Linked DNA regions of Syntrophobacter fumaroxidans MPOB. Each later gene encodes a partner of the first gene's protein in a complex. Links are inferred from orthologs where the notes say so. Each region holds a gene or a part of one and is shown on either strand. Other genes may lie near its edges.

What was found.
Region 2: pnp (region 1) and SFUM_RS18980 share a complex: the UniProt entries of both Bacillus subtilis proteins name them as parts of the possible RNA degradosome complex. The link is inferred for Syntrophobacter fumaroxidans MPOB from one-to-one orthologs.
Region 3: pnp (region 1) and rny share a complex: the UniProt entries of both Bacillus subtilis proteins name them as parts of the possible RNA degradosome complex. The link is inferred for Syntrophobacter fumaroxidans MPOB from one-to-one orthologs.

Annotation. Positions count from the first base shown.
Region 1 is NC_008554.1:1,525,241-1,532,673, reverse strand. What follows is about bases 3,342-6,239. They hold pnp (polyribonucleotide nucleotidyltransferase), read right to left. Parts: upstream 5,892-6,239; coding sequence 3,792-5,891; downstream 3,342-3,791. Other genes in these bases: rpsO (30S ribosomal protein S15), read right to left, coding at 5,950-6,213; SFUM_RS06440 (M16 family metallopeptidase), read right to left, coding at 3,342-3,595. In the rest of the region: SFUM_RS06450 (universal stress protein), read right to left, coding at 71-1,012; SFUM_RS06445 (MBL fold metallo-hydrolase), read right to left, coding at 1,349-2,131; more of SFUM_RS06440, read right to left, coding at 2,375-3,341; tRNA pseudouridine(55) synthase TruB, read right to left, coding at 6,372-7,370; SFUM_RS06420 (DHH family phosphoesterase), read right to left, coding at 7,367-7,433. UniProt on the Bacillus subtilis protein: Involved in mRNA degradation. Catalyzes the phosphorolysis of single-stranded polyribonucleotides processively in the 3'- to 5'-direction. Necessary for competence development in Bacillus subtilis.
Region 2 is NC_008554.1:4,477,003-4,484,530, reverse strand. Bases 1,858-4,850 are described here. They hold SFUM_RS18980 (6-phosphofructokinase), read left to right. Parts: upstream 1,858-2,807; coding sequence 2,808-3,893; downstream 3,894-4,850. Other genes in these bases: SFUM_RS18975 (hypothetical protein), read left to right, coding at 4,184-4,777; SFUM_RS18985 (EF-hand domain-containing protein), read left to right, coding at 2,196-2,519. Outside these bases: SFUM_RS18995 (hypothetical protein), read right to left, coding at 1-288; SFUM_RS18990 (response regulator transcription factor), read right to left, coding at 713-1,411; SFUM_RS22135 (PAS domain-containing sensor histidine kinase), read left to right, coding at 5,319-7,271; SFUM_RS18965 (hypothetical protein), read right to left, coding at 7,462-7,528. UniProt on the Bacillus subtilis protein: Catalyzes the phosphorylation of D-fructose 6-phosphate to fructose 1,6-bisphosphate by ATP, the first committing step of glycolysis.
Region 3 is NC_008554.1:3,188,250-3,195,623, reverse strand. The notes cover bases 2,794-5,632. They hold rny (ribonuclease Y), read left to right. Parts: upstream 2,794-3,351; coding sequence 3,352-4,914; downstream 4,915-5,632. Other genes in these bases: tyrS (tyrosine--tRNA ligase), read left to right, coding at 5,206-5,632. Outside these bases: SFUM_RS13390 (F0F1 ATP synthase subunit epsilon), read left to right, coding at 1-308; glmS (glutamine--fructose-6-phosphate transaminase (isomerizing)), read left to right, coding at 585-2,417; more of tyrS, read left to right, coding at 5,633-6,483. UniProt on the Bacillus subtilis protein: Endoribonuclease that initiates mRNA decay. Initiates the decay of all SAM-dependent riboswitches, such as yitJ riboswitch. Involved in processing of the gapA operon mRNA, it cleaves between cggR and gapA.

The DNA.
Region 1 (7,433 bases):
TCCCCATCCACTGCGCGGATACCCCCGAGGGTCATTCACGCCGAGTCGCCGCACTGGATGCCGCTCAGCCTCACTGATTCACCCACACCGCCATGTTTTTGAATTCGGAGAGAACCTTCCGAGTCACCGAGTTCTTGAAGAACCCCCACGTCCCAGCAGGTTCGGAGTGGCCGAGGGCAACGATGCCGATCCCCTGTTCCCGGCAGTGGGAGAGGATCTCCATGGCGGTGTTGCCCTTGTCGGGAATGAGCGTCACGCGAACCCTGGATTCGTCGATTCCCGCCGTGCGCAGGATTTGACGGGATTCCGCCAGAAAGGGCTCGATGACTTGCCCGGCCGGCGTTTTCAGCCATGAGCCGAGCTCTTCTCCCATTACGCCGGCCGGATGCGCGGAGATCATCCGGGGTACCGTTCTCGACGCATGCAGGAGCGTGATCTCCACGGTCGTATCGGCAAGCATGAAGGCCGCATGATCGGCGATCCGCAACGATGCGTCTTCGTTGAGAACGCAAATGGCGGCACGCTCGGGATCGACTTGTCCCTCGGTGAACCAGATCGGGCTTGCCAGGCAGTGTCGAAGCAGGTCCGAAGTCGGGTCCCCTCGCAGGAAACCTTCCAGGCTGCTGCTGACCCGCTTCTGAACCAGGACCGCGTCCACCTGCCTGATATCGGCGAGCAGGCATGCATGGCGTCCTGCGCTGGATTGTTTCTCCTCCGCACACTCCTGGACCGTCTCATCGGAAAACCCCGCGCGAATGAGGTGTCTTCGCGCATTCTCAAAGATCGCGCGAGAGTTCCTCTCCCTGGCGGCGAACAACTCTTTTCTTTTTTCCAGCAACGGCACGGAATCCGCTTTTTCCTGGTAGAAAGGGGACAGCGGAGGTCGCAAGTAGAAGAGGATCACGCTGATGTTCCGCAAGTCAGGGTACAGGCGCTTCAGGAACGAAACCGGCCTGAGACATTCCTCGCTTCCGTCGATGGGAAGCAGCAGGCACTTTTGCAGAGTCTCCACGGAATCATCCTTGCGATCGTAGTTTCATACCGAGATGCGTTCATAAGAGATGACACAACACCTGCCCGTTGGGAGGTGAAGCGGGTGGGCATAGAGCCCGCCCCTTGCTACGGACCGATGCGCCCGTCAGACGCAGGGAAGGGCTTTATGCTTTCCCGGCCAATGCACTCGTCTTGAACGCAAAATTGTATCAGCCGGGGCTTGCGCGCGTTCCCCGAAGGGGCGGCGGCAGGTCCCGGGCCGGCACAGGTCAATCCGTGTTTTGCGATACCGGGCGGAAAACCTGATGAGCGTCCGGATTCGGGGCATGGAGCGAAGGACGCCGGATGGGCGGCGTCACATCAGTTCGACGGGCGGCGTGACGTCATGCTGTTTTCCAACTTGGAAACGGACCTTCTCCCACCGGGGATTGTTGACCAAATCCCTGGAGTTTTCAAGCACGAGTTCGGGGTGGTTGTTCGTTTCGCTCAGGTGGGCGAACACAACTGAACGCAAGCATTCGTTGTAGAGGCATTTCAGCAGCTCCAGGCTGTCGATGTTGGACAGATGCCCGTGCCGGCTCCTGATGCGCTGTTTGAGGTGCCACGGATAGGGGCCGTTGATCAGGAGGTCCGGATCGTGATTTGCTTCGATGACCAGGCCGGAGCATCCCTGCAGTCTTGCCTTGACAAGCTCGGTGACGACCCCGAGGTCGGTGCAGATGCCTAGCCTCACGCCGGCGTGCTCGACAACGAAACCGGACGGTTCCCGGGCGTCGTGGGAAATGGGAAAAGGATGCAGCCGAAGGTCGCCGATGTCGAAAGCCCGGCCCGGCTGAAAGACCTGGTGGCCGGCCAGACGGCCGATCTGCGGGTCCAGGCCTTCCAGGGAACCCTGGCTGAGGTGGACGACCAGTTCGAACCGGCGGCTCAGCACTCCGACGCCCCGAACATGGTCGGCGTGCTCGTGGCTGACGACCACCGCGTCCAGTTGCCGGGCGTTCACGGAAGTCTTTTCGAGCCGGCGGACAAGCTCTCTCGCGCTCAGCCCGGCATCCAGGAGGATGTGCGTCCGGGGGCTTGAAATCAGGATCGAGTTTCCCTTGGAACCGCTGGCAATGACCTGAAACATGAGCGACATGGACGTGTCCTCGGGAGTGCGCGGAACAATCCGCTCCGGGCTTCACCCCGGCTGAACCCAACTTCCCGCCATCACCTTGAAAATGCGGCAGCCGGCCCGCCGAGAGCGGCGCCCTGGGTTTCCCACCGGGTTTCCGCCTAGGGGTCGCGGAAGACGAGGGCAGCCCGCTCACTTCGACGCGGCCCTGGTCGCGTCCTTTCCATGGACGGCAAAAAGCATCTCCCTGGCTCTCTTCACGGGCTGTCAGGAGAGTGCCTTTTCCACATCGGCGCGGTCCATCTCCACCGGTCCCATTAGCAACACCGTCAACTCCTGCGGTGTATAGACTTCCCGGAACCAATCCCGGATCTGCTCCGCGCGGACACCGACAATCTTCTCCTCGATTTCCGAAAAATCGACAAAGCGACCGAAAAGAAACTCGTTCTTGGCCATCCGGTTCATTCGGGAGTCGGTGCTTTCCGCATTCAGGTACATGCTTCCCCTCAGGTATTCCTTGGCGGCATTGAGCTCCTCGTCGGAGATGAGTTCATCGGCCAGTAGGGAGAGCTGTTCCCGGATGAGCTCGAGTGTCTCTTGCACGTTCCGCGCGCCGACTCCGGCGTAAATTCCAAGGATGCCCGCGTCCACATGACTGTGCGAGAATGAATAGACCGAGTAGGCGAGGCCTCGTTTTTCCCTGATTTCCTGGAACAGCCTGCTGCTCATGCTGCTTCCCAGTACCACGTTCAAAAGATGCGAGGCGAACCGGTTTTCGTCCACCTGGGAATTGCCTCTCATTCCGAGACAGACGTGGACCAGTTCCAGGTCCTTGGGAATGATCCTGACAAGGGGGTGGTTCTTTGGAACGACCCGCCGGCCGGGCAGCGCGGGATGGTTGAGACCTTCCATGGGGGGGCCGATGAGCTCCAGGAAACGATCGTGATCCAGGTTGCCGGCCGCGGAGATGACGATCTTGTCGGAGTGGAAATGCCGCGACAGGTAACGAAGCACCTTTGTCCTGTCGAGCGACTCCAGGGCCTGTGCCGATCCATAGATCGGCAGCCCCAGGGGGTTGTCCTTCCAGAACATCTCCTGGAAAAGGATGTGAACGTACTCATCCGGAGTATCTTCGATCATCCGGATTTCCTGGAGGATCACCTGTTGTTCCCGTTCGATTTCGTTGTCCGAGAACACGGAATTCAAGAAGATATCCGAAAGGACGTCCACCACCAGGGGGAGGTGGGATGCCAGAACCTTGGCGTGAACGCAGACGTGTTCCTTCGATGTGAAGGCGTTGGCGAACCCCCCGACGGAATCGAACTCTTTGGCTATGTCGAGCGCGCTTCGTCGCTGAGTTCCCTTGAACAGCATGTGCTCGATGAAGTGAGTGATCCCCCTCTCATCCTCTTCCTCGTCTCTTGATCCCACGCCGACCCAAATCCCGGTAGATACCGAATGCGCAAAAGGAATCTTTTCGGTCAGCACACGAATACCGTTGCGGAGAACCGTTTTTTGATGCAATGTTCCCTCTCTCCCACTGAGGATGCCGATCAGCACGGATAACGAGCGTCAGGTCGAAACGGCGCGGCGCCGCTTCAGACGCCGAACCGGGGAGTTTCCACGGCCACGGGGCACAGGCCGGTAGTGAAGAGCGTGCGCCCTCGTGTGCGTTCAATACCCTCTATTGGCCGCCGCCTTCAGGTTTTTCGAGGGCAGCTTTCCGACTCAGGCGGATTCGCCCGTCCTTGTCGATTTCGATGACCTTGACAAGAACCTCGTCCCCTTCCTGGACCACGTCGGTGACCTTGCGCACCCGCCTGTGCTCGAGCTGGGAGATGTGTATCAGACCTTCGATGTTGGGCAGGATTTCCGCAAAGGCTCCGAAATCGGTGACGCGTACAATGCGGGACATGTAGAGCTGCCCCACCTCGGGTTCCTGCGTCAGCCCCCGGATCCGCTCCACCGCCTTGTCGCAGGCGGCGCCGTCCGGGCTCATGATGACGACTTTTCCGGAATCTTCGATATCGATCTTGGCCCCCGTTTCGGCAACGATGGAACGGATGACCTTCCCTCCCGGTCCGATCACGTCGCGGATCTTTTCCGGGTTGATCATGATGGTGATGACGCGGGGGGCGTACGGGGACAGTTCAGGCCTCGGGGCCGACAGCACTTCCTTCATTTTCCCCAGGATGAAGATTCGGCCGGCGCGCGCCTGTTCCAGTGCGCGCTGCATGATGCCGCGGTCGATTCCGGCGATCTTCACGTCCATCTGGATCGCAGTGATGCCCCGTTCGCTGCCCGTGACCTTGAAATCCATATCGCCAAGGTGGTCTTCATCGCCAAGGATGTCCGAGAGAACGATGATTTTGTCCCCTTCCTTCACCAACCCCATGGCGATGCCCCCGACCGGTTCGGTGATGGGAACCCCTGCGTCCATGAGCGCCAGCGAAGACCCGCAAACGGTGGCCATGGAGCTCGATCCGTTGGATTCCAGGACCTCGGAGACCACCCGGATGGTGTATGGGAATTCGCCGTCCCTGGGAAGCACGGCTTTCACCGATCGTTCAGCGAGAGCCCCGTGTCCGATCTCCCGACGTCCCGGCCCGCGGAGCGGACGGACTTCGCCTACGGAAAACGCGGGGAAATTGTAGTGGAGCATGAACGACTTGAAGGTTTCACCCGCCAGGGCCTCGATCTTCTGCTCATCCGAAGAGGAGCCGAGCGTCACGACGGCCAGCACCTGTGTTTCGCCGCGGGTGAAAACCGCCGAACCGTGAGTTCTCGGCAGAACGCCCGCCTGGATGTTGATGGGGCGGATCTCGTCGAACCTTCTTCCGTCGATCCGGCGGCCTTCCTCCACCATCATGCGCCGAACCACTTCCTTTTCCAGGTCTTCAAGAATATTGTCGATCTGCTTCGGGCGATCGGGATCATCGGAGACCAGTTCCGCCTGGATACGTTCTTTCAGGGCTTTCTTCCGATCGCGACGCGGGTGCTTTTCCGGCGTGGTCATGACCGCGCGCATTTCCGCCGCGGCGGCGTCCCGGACAGCCTGGACCAGGGATTCATTCCTCACCACCTCGGGAGGCGCCTCCTTTACCGGTGCGATCCTGCGCTGAAGCTCGTCCTGGGCGTCCAGGATGGGGAGAATGGCTTTGTGCCCGAAGTCGATGGCATCGACGAGATCGTCTTCCGAAACGAAATCCGCGCCGCCTTCGACCATCACCACCGCGTCGCGTGAGCCGGCCACCACGACGTTCAGGTCGCTCTCGAGGAGTTCCTTCGCGCTGGGATTGATGGCGAAGGATCCGTTGATTCTGCCGACGCGTACGGCCGCCACCGGTCCCTGGAAGGGCACCGGGGAAATATGGAGAGCCGTCGAAGCTCCGGTCAGCGCCACGACATCAGGTTCATTCTCCATGTCCACCGAAAGGACTGTGGCGACCACCTGAGTCTCGTAGCAGTATTTTTTCGGAAAGAGCGGACGGATGGGCCGGTCGATCAGGCGGGAGGTCAGAGTTTCCTTCTCGCTCGGACGGCCGATCTCGCGGCGGAAGAACCCGCCCGGAATTCGCCCCGCGGCATAACTCATCTCCTGATAGTCCACCATAAGAGGCACGAAATCGATTCCTTCCCGAATTCGGTCCTCCTTCGTCGCTGCAATAAGCACCACCGTGTCTCCGTAACGCATGAGCACGGAACCGCCGGCCTGGCGGGCAATCTCCCCGGCTTCGAATACCATCGGGCGACCGCCGACTTCCACTTGAACTGAATGCTTCATAGGTCATTTCCTTATTTTGAACGATATCTCGCCCCGAGGGAGAGATGACCAGGCGCGGCTAGCGGCGCAGTCCCAAACGTTCGATCACGTTATTGTAACGTTCGGCGTTCTTCTTTTTGAGGTAATTGAGGAGCTGCCTGCGCTGTCCAACCAGCTTCAGGAGGCCCCGGCGTGAATGATGATCTTTCTTGTGCATTTTAAAGTGTTCCGTCAGATAGCTGATTCTCTCACTGAGCAGGGCTATCTGCACTTCCGGGGACCCGGTATCGGCCGAGTGCACTTTGAATCCTTCGATGATTTCCTTCTTCTTTTCAGGGGTCATTACCACGGCTTGATCCTCCTTGAACGTGATAAAGTATTGTGTGTTGACTGATTGCGACCCAGGTCGCCCGGTCGTCAGTCTCTGGATGTCAATCGCAAGACCTGTGGACCATTCTTGTTTGCGTTCCTCTGAATTCAGTCATGGACTGAAACCTCTCCTCAAAGTTGAAACACGCGTAAACGGCGTTGGTGCTCCGATTCCGGCCACGGCCACCAGAGTGCCGCCAGGCGTCCGTCGGCGGTGACGATACGCACCGGTCCCACGCGCCGGGAAAACCGTCCGGAGTGTTCCGCCTCCCAGTCTGCGTCAAGCTGTCCGTACCGCAAGCGACTGAGAACCTGCCCGTCCTCGATCGTCAGCGCGGGCAGGTGCGAAAGCGCGTCGGCCATGGGAACGAGCTTCGCCAACCAGGAGCCGTCCGAAGCCCCGTCGTGCATCTGCTCCAGCGAGCTTGCCCGCTCCAGGCCGAAGGGGCCGCACGCGAGCCGCCGCAGATGCATGACGTGAGCCCCGCATCCCAGGCGCCTCCCCAAATCCGCCGCCAACTGACGAACGTACGTGCCCTTCGAGCACTTCGTTTCCAGAACAACCTCGGGGTAACGGTAGGAAATCAAGTCGAAGCGATGGATATGCACTTCCCGCCTGGGCAGCTCGACATCGATTCCCTTTCTCGCCAGCTCGTACAGCCGTTTTCCCTGAACCTTCACGGCCGCGTACCGAGGAACCTCCTGCACCTGTGTCCCCTCGTGCAAGCGCACCGCCTCCAGCAGTTCCCGTTCGGACGGGACCACGTCATCGCGGGTGCGCACCACCGTGCCGGTCCTGTCGAGCGTATCCGTTTCGATGCCCAAGCGCGCGGTGAAACGGTAGACTTTGGTCTGGCCGGTCAGCTGCTCGGCGAATCGAGTGGCCTGGTTCACGCATACAAGGAGCACACCCGTGGCGAAAGGGTCCAGCGTTCCGCAGTGGCCTGCCTTGCGAAGGCCTAACAGCCTCTTGACCCTGGTGACGAGGGTCGAGGACGTCATTCCTTCAGGCTTGTCGAGAACCAGGAGCCCGCTCGGCTCCTTTTCGCGCATGGCGAAATCGGGGCGGGAGGGGTTACCGCCCGTGGATGCCGTGCTCGATTGCGCGGTTATGGGAAACATCTCTCTCATGCAATATAGCTCAACGCTTCAGTGGTAAATGCAGACCGGACCTCCTCCAGGTTCCCGGCGACA
Region 2 (7,528 bases), 3.0 Mb from region 1 along the record:
GGAGTGGACTTTGACGAGGCAAATATTCTCCAGGTTGTCGCGGTCCCTGAGATCCTCCCTCAAGGCCAGCATTTTTCCCCAGTCGTCCCGGGCCACGTCGATCAGTTCGCCGGAGGCGTTGACTCCTTCCACGAATCCCCGTTCGGTTCTGCTGACCCGCCAGCCGGTGCACAGCACACGTTTTTCGTTCTTCTCCCCCGCTGGAACGATATGGGCGAAAACCTGGTGCACGGAATGTTCGTCCCGCTCTAGGGTGAAGCGCACCCTGGTTCCCATTCCGGTAGTCATTTCGAATTCCATCGGCCTGCCTCGCAATTGTTGTTGGGCCCTTCGGGTGCGTCCGTCGCGGTCCTTTCGGCCATTTCGCCCGGCGGTGGTCTTCCCGGCTCCGCGGGGGCGTCGCCCCCCCCGGGATATCCCTACGCCCGGGTCTCTTGCGTCGCAGCGGGACGAATCGGGGCGAAACCGGACAGGCCCGGGCTTGCGCCGCGTGTCAATTCATTCTTTTCCCATATAGATATTTATCTCACGGAACACCAGCAATTTCGACAAAGCGAACGGGAGCGTGTGCAGGGATGTCCTTCTTTGTCGGTGCGGAAAGTCCAGGCAGGTGTCGAGCATCGTCTTGACGGCGGTGATGGTTCAACTGGAAGGATGAGGGGCAATACCTCGCGAAAAGCCCGAAAAAGGCGGAACCCTTATTGGCGGACGGCTATGATTCCTTGTCCCCCGGCGAGCTGTCTTCGACCAGGGCATAACCGGCCTTGCGGAAAGTCTGCAGGAGTCTGGGCTTGTTCGGACGTTCCAGTTTCTCGCGCAGCCGGCAGATGTGAACTTCCACGACATTCGTGGCGGGCACGAAGTTATAGCCCCAGACGTTCTCGAGAATCTCCGCGCGCGTGACCACCCTTCCCTTGTTGCGCATCAGGTATTCGAGCAGGGCGAATTCCTGGGGCAGCAGCCGGAACTCCTCGTCACCGCGGAAAACGCGGCGGCTGACCAGGTCCAGCCACAGGTCGCCGGCCTTGAGCTGCACCGTCTCCTGGTTCACCTTGCTTCGACGGATGAGGCTCCAGACCCTCGCGAGAAGCTCGGCCAGTTCAAAGGGCTTGGTGAGGTAGTCGTCTCCCCCGAGCTCCAGGCCGCTCACCCGGTCGCTCACACTGCCCTTTGCGCTCAGGATCAGCACGGGCGTCAGGATCCCGCGATTGCGAAGCTTCTGAAGGATCTCCAGACCGTCCATTACGGGAAGGATGACGTCGATGATGATGGCGTCGTAGCTTTCCTTGAGCGCGAGTTCAAATCCTTGCGGGCCGTTCCAGGCCACATCGATCTTGAAGCCGGCCTCGGTCAACGCCCGTTCAAGGAAATCCGTGATCTGTCTGTCGTCTTCAACCACCAAAACACGCATGGAAATCGTTCCGCTCGGAAAGATTTGTACAATGAAAACATCGAACCGTCCGAATGCAAATACCGCCCGCCCCGTATTCCATCCCCGTGGCATGCATCACAGGCAAAGTCGCACCGCAACATGTCTTCTGATTGGTCTTCAAGGTACCAAACGGCAGAATGTGTCTTTTTCATTAATAAAATAAAATTAAAATAGTTTTAGGTTTCCTCATCCGCCTGCCCGCGGGCGCGGTGTTTGTATGCACTCGTTCAGCGCGGCAGGTGAGCAGCCGACGGCGCGACGCGAATTCCGGAGGGCTTATCGCTCCGCTCCCGATGTCCCCAGCGGGCTCGCAAACCGTGCCTTCCGGGTCGGTTTCGTTTCCCGTTTGGCCCCCCGCGCTCCGGCAGTGCCGCGTTCCATGCGGACCACCGAAAGAAACACGGTGAGCCTTTCCCGGTCCCACCGGCAGGTCACGCTTTGCATGTCGATAGCGCGCAAGAAGCGCCCGGGCTCTCCCCACACCCGATTGCGCAGGCGACGACCGGCCGCGTTCGATTCATCGCAGTCCTTTACGGCAAATCGGTTGCGATGTCGACACAATTGACAATCATTTTCTAGAACGTTAGCTTATCAATAAGTAATCCATGTCGCATTTTACGGAGGCTTTGAGATCGATGCTGGGTGATGGAATACAGAGCTTTCCCAGAATAACGGGGTCCAAGCGGCTTTGTAAACAGCATTGAACGGCATGGAATGGAAGACGTAGGCAGCGTTGTAAATCGCGACGCCGGGAGGAATAGCCATGAGAATGTTGCTAGTGGCTGTGGCATTGATGGCCGTGGTCGGCTTGGCGGTATACACGGGCGCAGGGGTAATGGCGTTTCAGAGCGGCCAGGCGCTGTCCCCGGAAGGAAACATCAGCAAATGCGAACAGGTATTCAAGAACCTGGACTCCGGAGGCAAAGGATACCTGACTTACAACGACTTTCGCGCCGGTGACGGTCTGGGCAAGCACAAGGGATATGGTCAGATCGGCGGCACTCACAGCGCGTTCATGTCCGCCGACACGAAAGGGGACGGCCATCTGACGATGGGCGAATTCTGCGCATGGAAAAATAGATCGTAACACTCGCCTGCATGGCAACGGAAGCGCATCCGTGGAGCTTCCGTTGCCACTACGAAATCCCACCCTCTTTGACGATTCGTCACTCTGCTTATCGTGGCCTTTTCGCAACTGGAAGCAGGCGTCGACAAACGGCAACGGCTTGATCGCGGTGCAATCTGCGAGTATTGTGATGAACAGCGGGACTTTCCGCGCTTTTTGGGAGCATCGGTTGTCCCGTTCTTGAACGCTGCCCGCCGCAAGGCATCGGGGGGCCTCCCGAGGATGAAGAATTGGAAGGGGAGTGAGACAATGGGTAAGAGAAGAGTTGGGATTCTCACGGGCGGAGGAGACTGCGCCGGTTTGAACGCAGTCATCAGGGGCATCACGAAGAGCGCCGTCAACAACTTCGACATGGAAGTCGTCGGCTTCTATGACGGGTTTCTCGGTCTCATCGAGAAGCGCTTCACGATCCTGACTTTCGAGATGGTTTCCGGCATCCTCACACAGGGAGGGACCATCCTGGGCTCGAGCAACAAGGCGAATCCCTTCGAACATCGGGTGCGCGAGGGCGGCCAGGAGCGTTGCGTGGACGTATCCGAGGAGTGCGTCGCCCTTTGCGAGGATCTTGCCATGGACGCCCTGATCTGCGTGGGTGGCGACGGGACCATGACAATTGCGGAGAAGCTGTCCCGCAAGGGAGTCAACGTCATCGGCCTGCCGAAGACCATTGACAAGGACCTTGCCGAGACGGACATCACGTTCGGCTTCGATACGGCCCGCACCGTCGCCACCGAGGCCATCGATCGAATTCACACAACGGCACAGTCCCATCACCGGGTCATGCTCATTGAAGTGATGGGAAGAAATGCGGGCTGGCTCGCCCTGGAGGCCGGGATCGCCGCGGGAGCCGACATTGTGCTGATTCCGGAAATTCCGTATTCCATCAAGGAGATCATTGGAGTGGCGCGAAGGCGAAGCCGCTTCGGGAGACAGTTCAGCATTGTAGTGGTGGCCGAAGGCGCGGCTCCCGTGGGAGGGACTCAGACCGTTCACAGAATCGTCAAGGACAGCCCGGACCCGATTCGCCTGGGCGGGATCAGCCACCGGATTGCGACCGAGATCGAGGAACAGACCGGGATCGAGTGCCGCGTCACCATTCTTGGGCACGTGCAGCGCGGAGGCACGCCCACACCCCTCGATCGCTTGCTCGCCACACGGTTTGCCGTAAAGGCCATGGAACTGGTGGAAGAACGCTGCTACAACCACATGGTCGCTTTCCAGGGAGGCGAAACGGTCCCGGTTCCCATCGAGAAGGTCGCGGGAAGACAGCGGCTTGTCCCGTTGGATTCCCCCCTCATCAAGACGGCGCGGTCCGTCGGTACCTCCCTGGGGTAGGTAAGTGCCGGGCCGCAATTCGACTGCCCCGGATCGCAGCCGGTCCGCTGCCGGTTTTTGGGGCCGCCGCCGCGTTCTTCGCGCGATGATTCGCACCATGCGTCGCGCGGCGCATACCGCAAGGGAGTGGTTTTTGCCTTTGGAGACAATATTCTGGTCGATATTTTGCTCATTTGTGTTAATAAGTTGAGCAATGGATACAATCCCGCTCGCGGGGCGGGCGACGTCGCTTATCGCGCCAGACGCAGGGAACGATGGGACTCCCGGTTGGCGGCAGGAGGAGAGTGTTCATGGATCTGATCCTTATCTCTCAGATATTGGCGGTCACCTTCTGCGTGGTTGTCGTTTTCGCCGCGGCCTACTACCTTGGATACCGCCGCAATGTGAGAAAATTCGAGACTCAATCGGAACAAGATCGTGAAGAGATGCTGACCATCGAGCGAGCTCTCAAGGAATTCTGGGATCACGAGAAGCAGAGGCTCGAACAGGAGAAGGAAGAGCTCAACCGACGCATCGGCTTCCTGGAAACCAGGCTCGACCAGTACCGGAGGAAGGCCGCGGGAATCGGCATGATGGGCCTCAGGAAGAGCAAGGTCACCGATATGTTCATCACGCTGCTCATCGAGAACGAGTCCCTCGAGGAAAAGCTTTTCCTTCAAAACCTGAAGCTGAAGCAGGAACGTGACGAATTCCTGGAGAACGAGCTTCGCAGCATCAGCTATAAGCGCATTCTGCTCTCCGAGCTCCTGGCGCAGTCGGAGGTCAGGCGGGAGTTGGAGCGCGCGATCAACGACAAGGGCCGCCTGAAGAGACTGGAAATAAAGCAGAAAGACATCGATCCGCTGGTCGCCGAGACTTCGGATGAAGCGGAGAAGACGGCCTAGTCCCGGTGGCTGCTCCTGCCTCAACTTGAGCGGACGCGATACAGGACCGCTTTGTTTTCGCCCCCCTTATCGGCATTCACCCCATACACGGCACGATGAACCATAGCCGGACGAGCATCGCGCATTTTCGGGCGATCGGCGCTCAGCGGCGGGCGCGCGGGAACGAAGGAAAACGCTCGCGCTCATCCCGGCGCAGCCGGCCGCTCGGGGAAAAACACCGGGTTCCGAAGCCGGGTCCGGAGGCCGGTCGGCGGTTCGCCGGAGTGGTGTCCGGGCCGGTCCTGCAAGATCGTTCGTCCCCCCCGGATTATGCCGCCGCAAAGGCCCCGGCACGGATAGCGAACCGGCAGCGACTGCGGTTGAAGGGGTTATCGCTCCGGTCATTCAGTAACCCGCCGATTTGGTGATGCTTTTGTCAGATTTCGCTTCCGGCGGGCATGCGTTCGTGCTATTGTTTATCAATTATACGCATTGAGATCTCATTCTCCTGTGGAATTGCCCTTTTCGCATTTCCTGTTCGATGTGCGGAGGTTCTGCTGCTGTGAGTGATGAACGCGACGGGAACAAGACACAGGCGGTGTGCTCTCCGCCTTTGAAATCCCGACAAGCCCGAGAAGAAATAACCGACGACGCCGGAGGCAGACCGCTCCGCGACCGCCCCCATATCACCCGCCGAAATCTCGATATCATTGAATTCCTTCCCGACGCCACTTTTGTCATCGATCGCGAGGGAAAAGTCATCGCGTGGAATCGAGCGATCGAGGAGATGACCGGGGTGAGGAAGAAGGACATCCTTGGCCGGGGAGATTTTGCATATGCGGTGCCGTTTTACGGCGAGCGCCGTCCGATCGTCATCGATCTGGTGATGGGTGCGGATTCGAAATTCGAGCGGAAATACCAGTATGTGAAAAAGCAGGGCGAGACGTATTTCGCTGAGGCTTACGCGCCAAATGCATACCGGGGCAAAGGCGCCTATTTGTGGGGCAAGGCATCCCCCCTGTACGACGGCAAAGGCAACTGGGTCGGCGCCATCCAGTCGATTCGCGACATAACCGACAAGAGGTTGGCCGATCAGGCTCTGGCCAGAAGCGAACGACAGTTTCGCATGCTGGTTGAGACCATGAACGAAGGGCTGTGCGTCCGCGATGCGAATGACCGGGTCCTTTACGCCAACGACAAGATGTGCCGGCTTCTTGGGTACGTCCGGGAGGAGCTCGTCGGCATGCAGGTATCGGCGCTTTTCGACAGCGCCAACCTGCTGATCCTTCAGCGTGAGATGGAGAAGCGCAGGAACCGGGAGGGCTCTCTTTATGAAATCCAGATGAAATCGAGGGACGGTCGGAACATCCCGGTGCTTGTTTCGGGCAGGCCGATGTTCGGCGAGCAGGGCGACTATCGGGGAACCATCAGCACGATGACCGATATCACCACGATCAAGGAAGCCGAAACGAAACTGCGCGAATCGGAACAAAAGTATCGCATGATCTTCGAGAATTCGCCCTTGGGCATTTTCCACTTTGATGCCGACTGCGTCATTACGACGGCCAACGAAAACATTTTCCGGATTTGGGGCACCACCGCCGAGAAGCTTGTGGGCTTCAACCTGAACACATCCTTGAAGAACAAGAAGATGAAGGCTGCGGTCATCGCGTGCATGTCCGGGAAGTCGGCACATTACGAGGGCAGCTACCTGTCGGTGACGGGAGGGAAGATTTCCAATTTGAAAGCGAACTACGGCCCGATCCTGTCGGCGGACGGCAAGGTGATCGGAGGTATCGGGATCATAGAGGATATCTCGGAACGCAAGCAGACCGAAGCGGCCCTGCAAGAGTCGGAGCGGCAGTTGCACCTCCTGTCGAGTCAGCTTCTGGCAGCCCAGGAACAGGAACGCAAGAGGATCGCCCGGGAGCTCCACGACGGCATCGGATCGTCTCTGAGCACAATCAAGTTCAGCCTCGAGGCGACGCTACGACGGATGAGGCAGGGTTCACAGAGTTACGAATCCCTGCAGAACGTCATCGTTCTCACCCAGCACGCCATAGACGAATCCAGAAGAATCATGACCGATCTTCGTCCTCCCATTCTGGATGACTTCGGCATCCTCACCACGATGGACTGGTTTTGCGCACAATTCAGGAAAGCCTACACGCACCTCCGGGTGGACAAGGAGATCGAGGTCGTGGAGGAGGACATTCCGGAGGCCTTGAAAATCGTCATTTTCCGGGTATTGCAGGAGGCGCTTCACAACACCGCGAAGTACAGCCAGGCCAGCCGGGTCAAGATCGGCCTTCGCAAGACGCCGGGAACGCTCGAGCTCAAAATCGGCGACAACGGTATCGGATTTGACCGGACCAGCGCCTCACGCCGCAGCGATTCCTCATCGGGTCTGGGTCTCCCCAGCATGAAGGAGCGAACCGAACTATCCGGCGGAACCTTCTCCGTCGAATCGACCGAAGGGGCGGGAACCACGCTTTGCGCGACATGGCCGCTCTGAGCCCGAAATTCCACACAGGCGCCCGCTTCTTGCCGCAGGGACATTGGTGGTTCGCTGTGAACCCTTTACGGAGAATGCCCTTCTTCCACCGGGCGGCCGATTTTCCTCCGCCCTGCCCCGATCCTTCCCGGCATCGCCGTTTTCTTTCAGCGTCCATCAGGCCCGATCGCCTCGCGGGCGGAATCAACTTCTACTGATCGGATTCTTCAGCGACCTCTTCCTCCTCCTCCTGCGGTTCCTCGTCGGGCTGAGGCTGG
Region 3 (7,374 bases), 1.7 Mb from region 1 along the record:
TCGGTGTGCTTCCGCACCACATTCCGTTTCTTTCGAAACTGAAGGTGGGCGAGCTGCGGTACCGCATTGGCCAGACCCTGCGGTGCGTGGCCATCATGGGAGGATATGCCGAAGTGCTGCCCGACCAGGTGACGATCCTCGCACCCGCCGCCGAAGAGGCCGGTGAAATCGATGTCATTCGGGCCAAGGCCGCTCGGGAGAGAGCCGAGCGCCGTCTTGCCGAAACCAAGGATCGGCTCGAATTCACCCGCGCTCAGGCCGCTCTGCAAAGAGCGGTCGCCCGCTTGAAAGTCGCCGAAAAAACCTGACGGCAATCGTTCCCCAGGTGACGCAAAAGCCCTCCCCCTCCAAGGGAGGGCTTTTCGTTTTTCTTTACTCTTTTTCCGAGGTGGTGAATAATGAGTGACTTCTAAACCGCCGAGGTGTGCGGCAAAGCCGGGACTGTCTCGAACTGCCGGCTTTGATCGTCCCTCCGGGCGAAGGGGGAGGTCCAGGGTGTATTGGAGCAACCGGATTTTCGCTTTCGCGCGATCGACCGGGACACGTTTTCGCGGCCCTTGCAGTACGCTCCAGGAGGCTCGACCATGTGTGGGATAGTTGGATATGTGGGTGCGATGGACGGAAGGGACATTCTCATCGAAGGTCTCAAGCGTCTCGAATATCGGGGCTACGACAGCTCGGGGATAGCCATGGTAGGGGACTCCGGAACCGTGGAGATCGTGCGGAGCCGCGGGAAAATAGCGGTCCTCGAGGGGAGGCTCAGGGAACGGCCCATCGCCGGAAGCATCGGCATCGCTCATACCCGCTGGGCGACACACGGCAAGCCGTCCGATGAGAACGCGCATCCGCACCGATCGGGTCCCTTTGTGGTCGTCCACAACGGGATCATCGAAAATTACGCGGAAATCAAGTCCCGGCTGCAACTCGAGGGGTTCGGGTTTTCGTCGGAAACGGATACCGAGGTCATCGTCAAACTGGTCGAGCGGGAATGGCGCTCGGGCAAGGATCACAAGCAGGCCATCGTGGATTCCCTGCGCCAGCTGCGGGGCAGTTATGCCGTGGTTTTCCTCAACGAGGCAGCCCCGGATCAGCTCATAGCCGCCCGCAAGGAAAGCCCTCTGATCCTGGGACTGGGTGAAAACGAGTATTACCTGGCGTCCGATGTGCCGGCTATTCTGCCGTATACCAGGAAAATCATTTACCTTGAGGACGGTGACGTCGTTTCGGTGTCCAGGAGCGGCTACAGCATCGAGTCCTTTGAAGGGGAGAGGCTGGAGCGGGTTCCCAGGACCATCGAGTGGAATCCGATCATGGCCGAGAAGGCCGGATACAAGCACTTCATGCTCAAGGAAATCCATGAACAGTCCCAGGCGATCATCGACACCTTTCGCAGCGCGGTGGACCTGAACCGGGGGGAGATTCGGCTGGACGACCTGAATCTTGACGGGAAAGGCGTGGCGGGGATCCGCAAGATCTGCCTCATCGCCTGCGGGACGTCCTATCACGCCTGCATGGTCGGGAAATATATGATCGAGAACATGTGCCGAATCCCGGTCGAAGTCGATCTGGGGTCGGAATTCAGGTACAGGGGACCGCTGCTCGGACAGGACACCCTGCTCGTGGTGATCAGCCAGTCGGGAGAGACGGCGGACACGCGGGCGGCGTTGCAGGAAGGCCTGGAGAAGGGCGCGGTCTGCCGGGCCATTGTCAACGTGGTCGGCAGCAGCCTGGTGCGGATGGCGGGCGGCGTGATCTATACCCATGCGGGACCGGAAATCGGTGTGGCCTCGACGAAGGCTTTCACGGCGCAGCTGGTGGCCCTCTACCTCTTCGGTCTCTACTTTGCCGTCGCTTCCGGCCGCCTCGATCGGCAGGAACTGTCCGCCTACATACAGGAGCTTATCGAGCTGCCGCGGAAAGTCTCAGACATTCTCGCGAGAAGCGAAGAGCTTTCCGGGCTGGCGCGGCGTTTCATGAATTGCCGGGATTTCCTCTACCTCGGCCGCGGCATCCTCTACCCCATAGCGCTCGAAGGCGCGCTGAAACTCAAGGAAATCTCATATATCCATGCGGAAGGCTACGCGGCGGGAGAAATGAAACACGGGCCGATCGCCCTGATCGACGAACAGATGCCCGTGGTCGTCTTGATGCAGAAGGGGCCGCTTTTCGAAAAGATGTTGAGCAATGTCCAGGAAGTGAAGGCAAGAGGGGGACAGGTGATCGCCCTGGTGGAGGGGAAAGCCGACGAACGGATTGGCCCGCCGGAAAACCGTTTCCTGATCCCGGAAAGCTCACCCTGGCTTGCTCCGGTGCTTTTCACCGTCCCCCTGCAGTTGCTGGCCTACCAGATCGCGGTTCTACGGGGCACGGACGTGGATCAGCCGCGCAACCTGGCCAAGAGCGTCACGGTGGAATAGGGTCTGGAAGCGCTGGAGATTCGGCTTGACTTGTTTTTGCTTTTCTAGCTACAATATGATTGAAATCGCGGGCTTCGATATGATCGTGATTTTTCGTTGAGGAGCCCGGGGTGCGCGACCGCAGGGCCATGGAAGCATGGCATGCGCTTTTGTGTGGAAGCGTTCAATGTTTTGTACAGACAGCGGGAAAGGCTCATTGGCACAGATCAACGCGAGCAATGGACTCGGAGAGAGGACTGACGGGAATTGGTTCTTTGCTCGAAGGCTTGGGGGCAGGCCTCGATAATTTCGCAAGATCAATGCCGCGAGGGGGAAAAACGGGTAGACGGCGGACAGGCATCAGGCAGTTGATTACGAAGAGCACCTGAGAGGTATGGAAACGGATGACGCCTGCCGGCGCGTGAAGCCGGCGAAAGAAGAAGGTCCCGGCGGTTGAGGTCCGGGGCATTGACCATATGATTTCGAACAGCCCCTGCTGTGTTTGTGATTGGGTGTACTTCCTGAGCCAACATACAAAAAACGGGAACTCCCTCTGGCTCCGGTGTGCAGGTCAGGAAACTGAAAGCCTAAAGGAGCCACGGAGTGCCCACCTTAGAACAGCGGTTCAAGGCCGGCTGTCCAACACGGCACAATGCGGGGGCGTTGTTTTATCAATCTCTCTCCGAAAAAATCCATCTCGAAAAGACCCCGGTGGAACCGGGGCTCCGGTCCTTCGGACCGGTGACCCGGGGATATCCTGCATCTTGAGCTTTTCTTCCTGACGAATGCCTGTTTCGACGGATCATGCGTGCGGCGAGCCCGACGATTGGCGAGCGCGCCGGTTGAGTGAAGGTTTTCGGGCATTCCGGCCGCGTGATTGCGCGCGTTTACCCGCCTGATCAAATTGACCGCATTGATATCTCCGGATCAATTGCGATGAAAGGAATCATATACTATGGGCTATGTGTCCGGCATACTACTTGTCCTGATCGGTCTGCTGGCGGGAGTCGGGCTCGGAGTGCTGCTCCGTCAGTACTGGTTGGAGAAACGAAATCGGCAACTCCAGGAACAGGCACGCAATATACTCACCGATGCACGCAAGGAAGCGGAGACCATCAAGAAGGAGGCGATTCTCCAGGCCAAGGACAGCCTCTTTCAAATGAAGGCCGAGTTTGAAAGGGAGACCAAGGAGAGTCGAAAGGAATTTCAGAACCTGGAAAAACGCATTCTCCAGAAGGAGGAAAATCTGGACAAGAAGTCCGAAGCCCTCGACAAGCGTGAGGGGGTGATCGGCAAACGGGAGAAAGTCCTGCAGCAGCAGGAGAAGGAATTGGAGGAAAACACGCGCGAGCTCCATATGCTGATCGAAGAACAGCGGAAGAAGCTCGAGAGTCTCTCCGGGATTTCCGCCCAGCAGGCCAAGGAAATGCTGGCACGCGCCATCGAAAACGAGGCGCGGCATGACGCGGCCCTGATGGTGAAGAAGATCGAAACCGAAGCACGCGAAACCGCGGATCGCAAGGCCAAGAACATCATTTCGCTGGCGATTCAGCGGTATGCGGGCGACTATGTGGCTGAGAAGACGGTTTCCGTCGTCAATTTGCCCAATGAAGAAATGAAGGGCCGGATCATCGGGCGGGAAGGCCGCAACATCCGGGCCATCGAGGCGTCCACCGGGGTCGACCTCATCATAGACGACACGCCGGAGGCCGTCATCCTTTCGGGGTTCAACCCCGTGCGCAGGGAGGTGGCCAGGGTCTCGCTGGAGCGTCTTATTTCCGATGGGCGCATTCACCCCGCGAGGATCGAAGAGATCGTCGAGAAAGTGAACATCGAAATCGAGAATGCGATCAAGGAATCCGGGGAGCAGGCCGCTTTCGACGTGGGAGTGCACGGAATCCATCCCGAACTGATCAAGCTGCTCGGAAAGCTCAAATACCGGACCAGTTACGCGCAGAACGTCCTGCAGCACTCCCGGGAGGTGGCTTTCCTGTGCGGCATCATGGCGGCGGAACTGGGGATCAACGAGAAACAGGCGAAGCGTGCGGGGTTGCTGCACGACATCGGCAAGGCCATCGACCACGAAATGGAGGGGCCTCACGCCACCCTGGGCGCCGATCTGACCAGGCGCTACGGCGAGGCGCCCCCGATCATCCACGCCATTGCGGCTCACCATGAAGACGTGCCCGCGGAAGATGTGCTCGCCATCCTCGTCCAGGCGGCCGACGCTCTTTCCGGTGCACGGCCGGGTGCCCGCAAGGAACTGCTCGAAACCTACGTGAAACGGCTTGAGGACCTGGAGAGAATCGCCGGTTCCTTCCCGGGAATCAACAAGGCCTATGCGATTCAGGCGGGACGGGAACTGCGGATCATCGTCGAAAGCGGACAGGTCAACGATGCCGACGTGGTGCTGTTGAGCCGGGATATCGCCAAGAAGATCGAGGGCGAACTGACGTATCCGGGCCAGATCAAGGTGACGGTGATACGGGAGACCCGCGCCGTCGAATATGCCAAGTAGAGCCCGCGCGGGGTACGCCATTCCAGTGGAGTCATTTTAAGGGGGCACGGCTGCTTGCCGTGCCCATTTTCGTAAAGGTGGCCGGCGGTCCGGTACAAAGGTCGCAAACAACAGTCTGATACGAGGTTGCGTTCAAGATGACGGTATTGAGAGGAGTGCATAAAGCCCTTCCCTGCGTCTGACCGGCACAATCGGCCCGCAGCAAGGGGCGGGGTTTACCCCCGCCCGCGTCGCCTCCCGCTGGGCAGGTGTTGTGCAATCTTGAGCGCACCTCGATATGAGGTGTCGGGAGTGGAAAACGTTTTTGATGTTCTGAACGAAAGAGGGTTCGTGGCTCAGGCGTCGGACGTCGAGGCGCTGAGGGAGCGTCTGGGGCGGCCCACGAGTTGCTACATCGGTTTCGATCCCACAGCGGACAGTTTGCACATCGGGAGTATGGTGCCGATCATGGCCCTGGCCCACATGCAGCGGTGCGGGCATCGTCCCCTGGTATTGGTTGGGGGGGGCACGGGACTGGTGGGAGATCCGAGCGGAAAGACCGAAATGCGCCGAATGCTCACCGCGGAGCAAATCAGGGGCAATGTGGATGCGTTGAAGGCTCAGCTTTCCCGATTCTTGGAATTCGGTGACGGCAAGGCGCTCATGCTCAACAATGCGGACTGGCTTTTGGACTTGCGCTACATCGAATTTCTGAGGGACATCGGCCGACATTTCAGCGTCAATCGCATGCTTGCCGCCGAGAGCTACAAAATGCGGCTGGAAACCGGACTGAACTTCATCGAATTCAACTACATGCTGCTGCAGGCCTATGATTTTTACCACCTGGCCGAGGAATACGACTGCGTTCTGCAGATGGGCGGCAATGATCAGTGGGGCAACATCGTGGCGGGAATCGAGCTGATTCGGCGCAAGAGCGGCCGGGAGGCCCACGCGATCACCTTCCCGCTGCTCACCACGGCCTCCGGCGCGAAAATGGGCAAGACGGCGGCGGGTGCCGTGTGGCTGAGCGCTTCGAGGACTTCGCCCTTCGACTACTACCAGTACTGGATCAACACTGACGATCGCGACGTGGTGAGGTTTCTGAAGCTGTACACGTTCCTGCCCCTGTTGGAAATCGCGGCGGTTGAGGGTTTGCAGGGGCAGGAGCTGAATGCGGCGAAAACCGTTCTCGCCTACGAGGCCACTTTGCTGACTCATGGCAGGGAGAATGCCTTGGCTGCCTGCGAGGCGGCAAGCGGCGTATTCGGCAGGCGCCGGCTGGCTCCCGATCTGCTGCCGTCCAGCGGAATCCCGAGGGATGTCCGGGACGAAACGCAGGCGGTGCCCACGACGGATGTGGAGAGGCATCGGCTGGAGGAAGGCATTCCGGCGTTTGAATTGTTCGCCGAAACGGGGCTTTGCGAATCGCGGAGCGCTGCCCGGCGCTTGATTCAGCAGGGCGGCGCCTATGTCAACGACATGCGTCTGCGGGAATTTGATCTGCGCATCGGAGTCAGCCACCTGAGGCACGATGGGATCCTGCTGAAGGCGGGCAAGAAGAAAATTCATCGCGTTCGTGCGATGAACTAGCCGTTTTGTGATTGACACCCTCGGGTGGCTTTGGTATATATCGCGGGCTTTCGCGGAACGCGCGGTGAATGTGAGCCGCGCGGGAGCGGGGTGGCTGGCCGGTTTGGGAAGTTGGAACCGGGGGTCGACTGAGCAGTCCGGAGTGATTATTTTACTAAAGGTGGGAAAGATTTGCTCCGGAAAGCGCGCGTGAGCTTGGTGTTTCGAGCCGCGAGAAGGAATCCGGCGTGTAGATTTGCACGTTGGGTTCTTCAAAAAGTCGCTTGACAATGCAAGTTGAACGGTGTAGATTGAAAAGTCCCTGAGCGGGAACGAGTCTGTTCTTTGGAAACTAAATAGTGGGTAAGGTGCTGGGCCTAGAGAGAGATTTAAGGGATAAACTGGAGAGTTTGATCCTGGCTCAGAATAAACGCTGGCGGCGTGCCTAACACATGCAAGTCGAACGAGAAAGCCTTAATCTTCGGATGGGCGAGTAAAGTGGCGCACGGGTGAGTAACGCGTAGGTAACCTACCCCCGGGACCGGGATAACAGTGCGAAAGTGCTGCTAATACCGGATACGATTGTGGAGCGGGAGCTCTACGATGAAAGTCGGCCTCTCAGAGAAGCCGATGTTCGGGGATGGGCCTGCGTCCTATCAGCTGGTTGGTAGGGTAACGGCCTACCAAGGCGACGACGGGTAGCTGGTCTGAGAGGATGATCAGCCACACTGGCACTGGAACACGGGCCAGACTCCTACGGGAGGCAGCAGTGAGGAATTTTGCGCAATGGCCGCAAGGCTGACGCAGCAACGCCGCGTGGGTGAAGAAGGCCTTCGGGTCGTAAAGCCCTGTCAGGTGGGAAGAACACCATGGGGACGAATAAGCTTCATGGCTGACGGTACCACCAGAGGA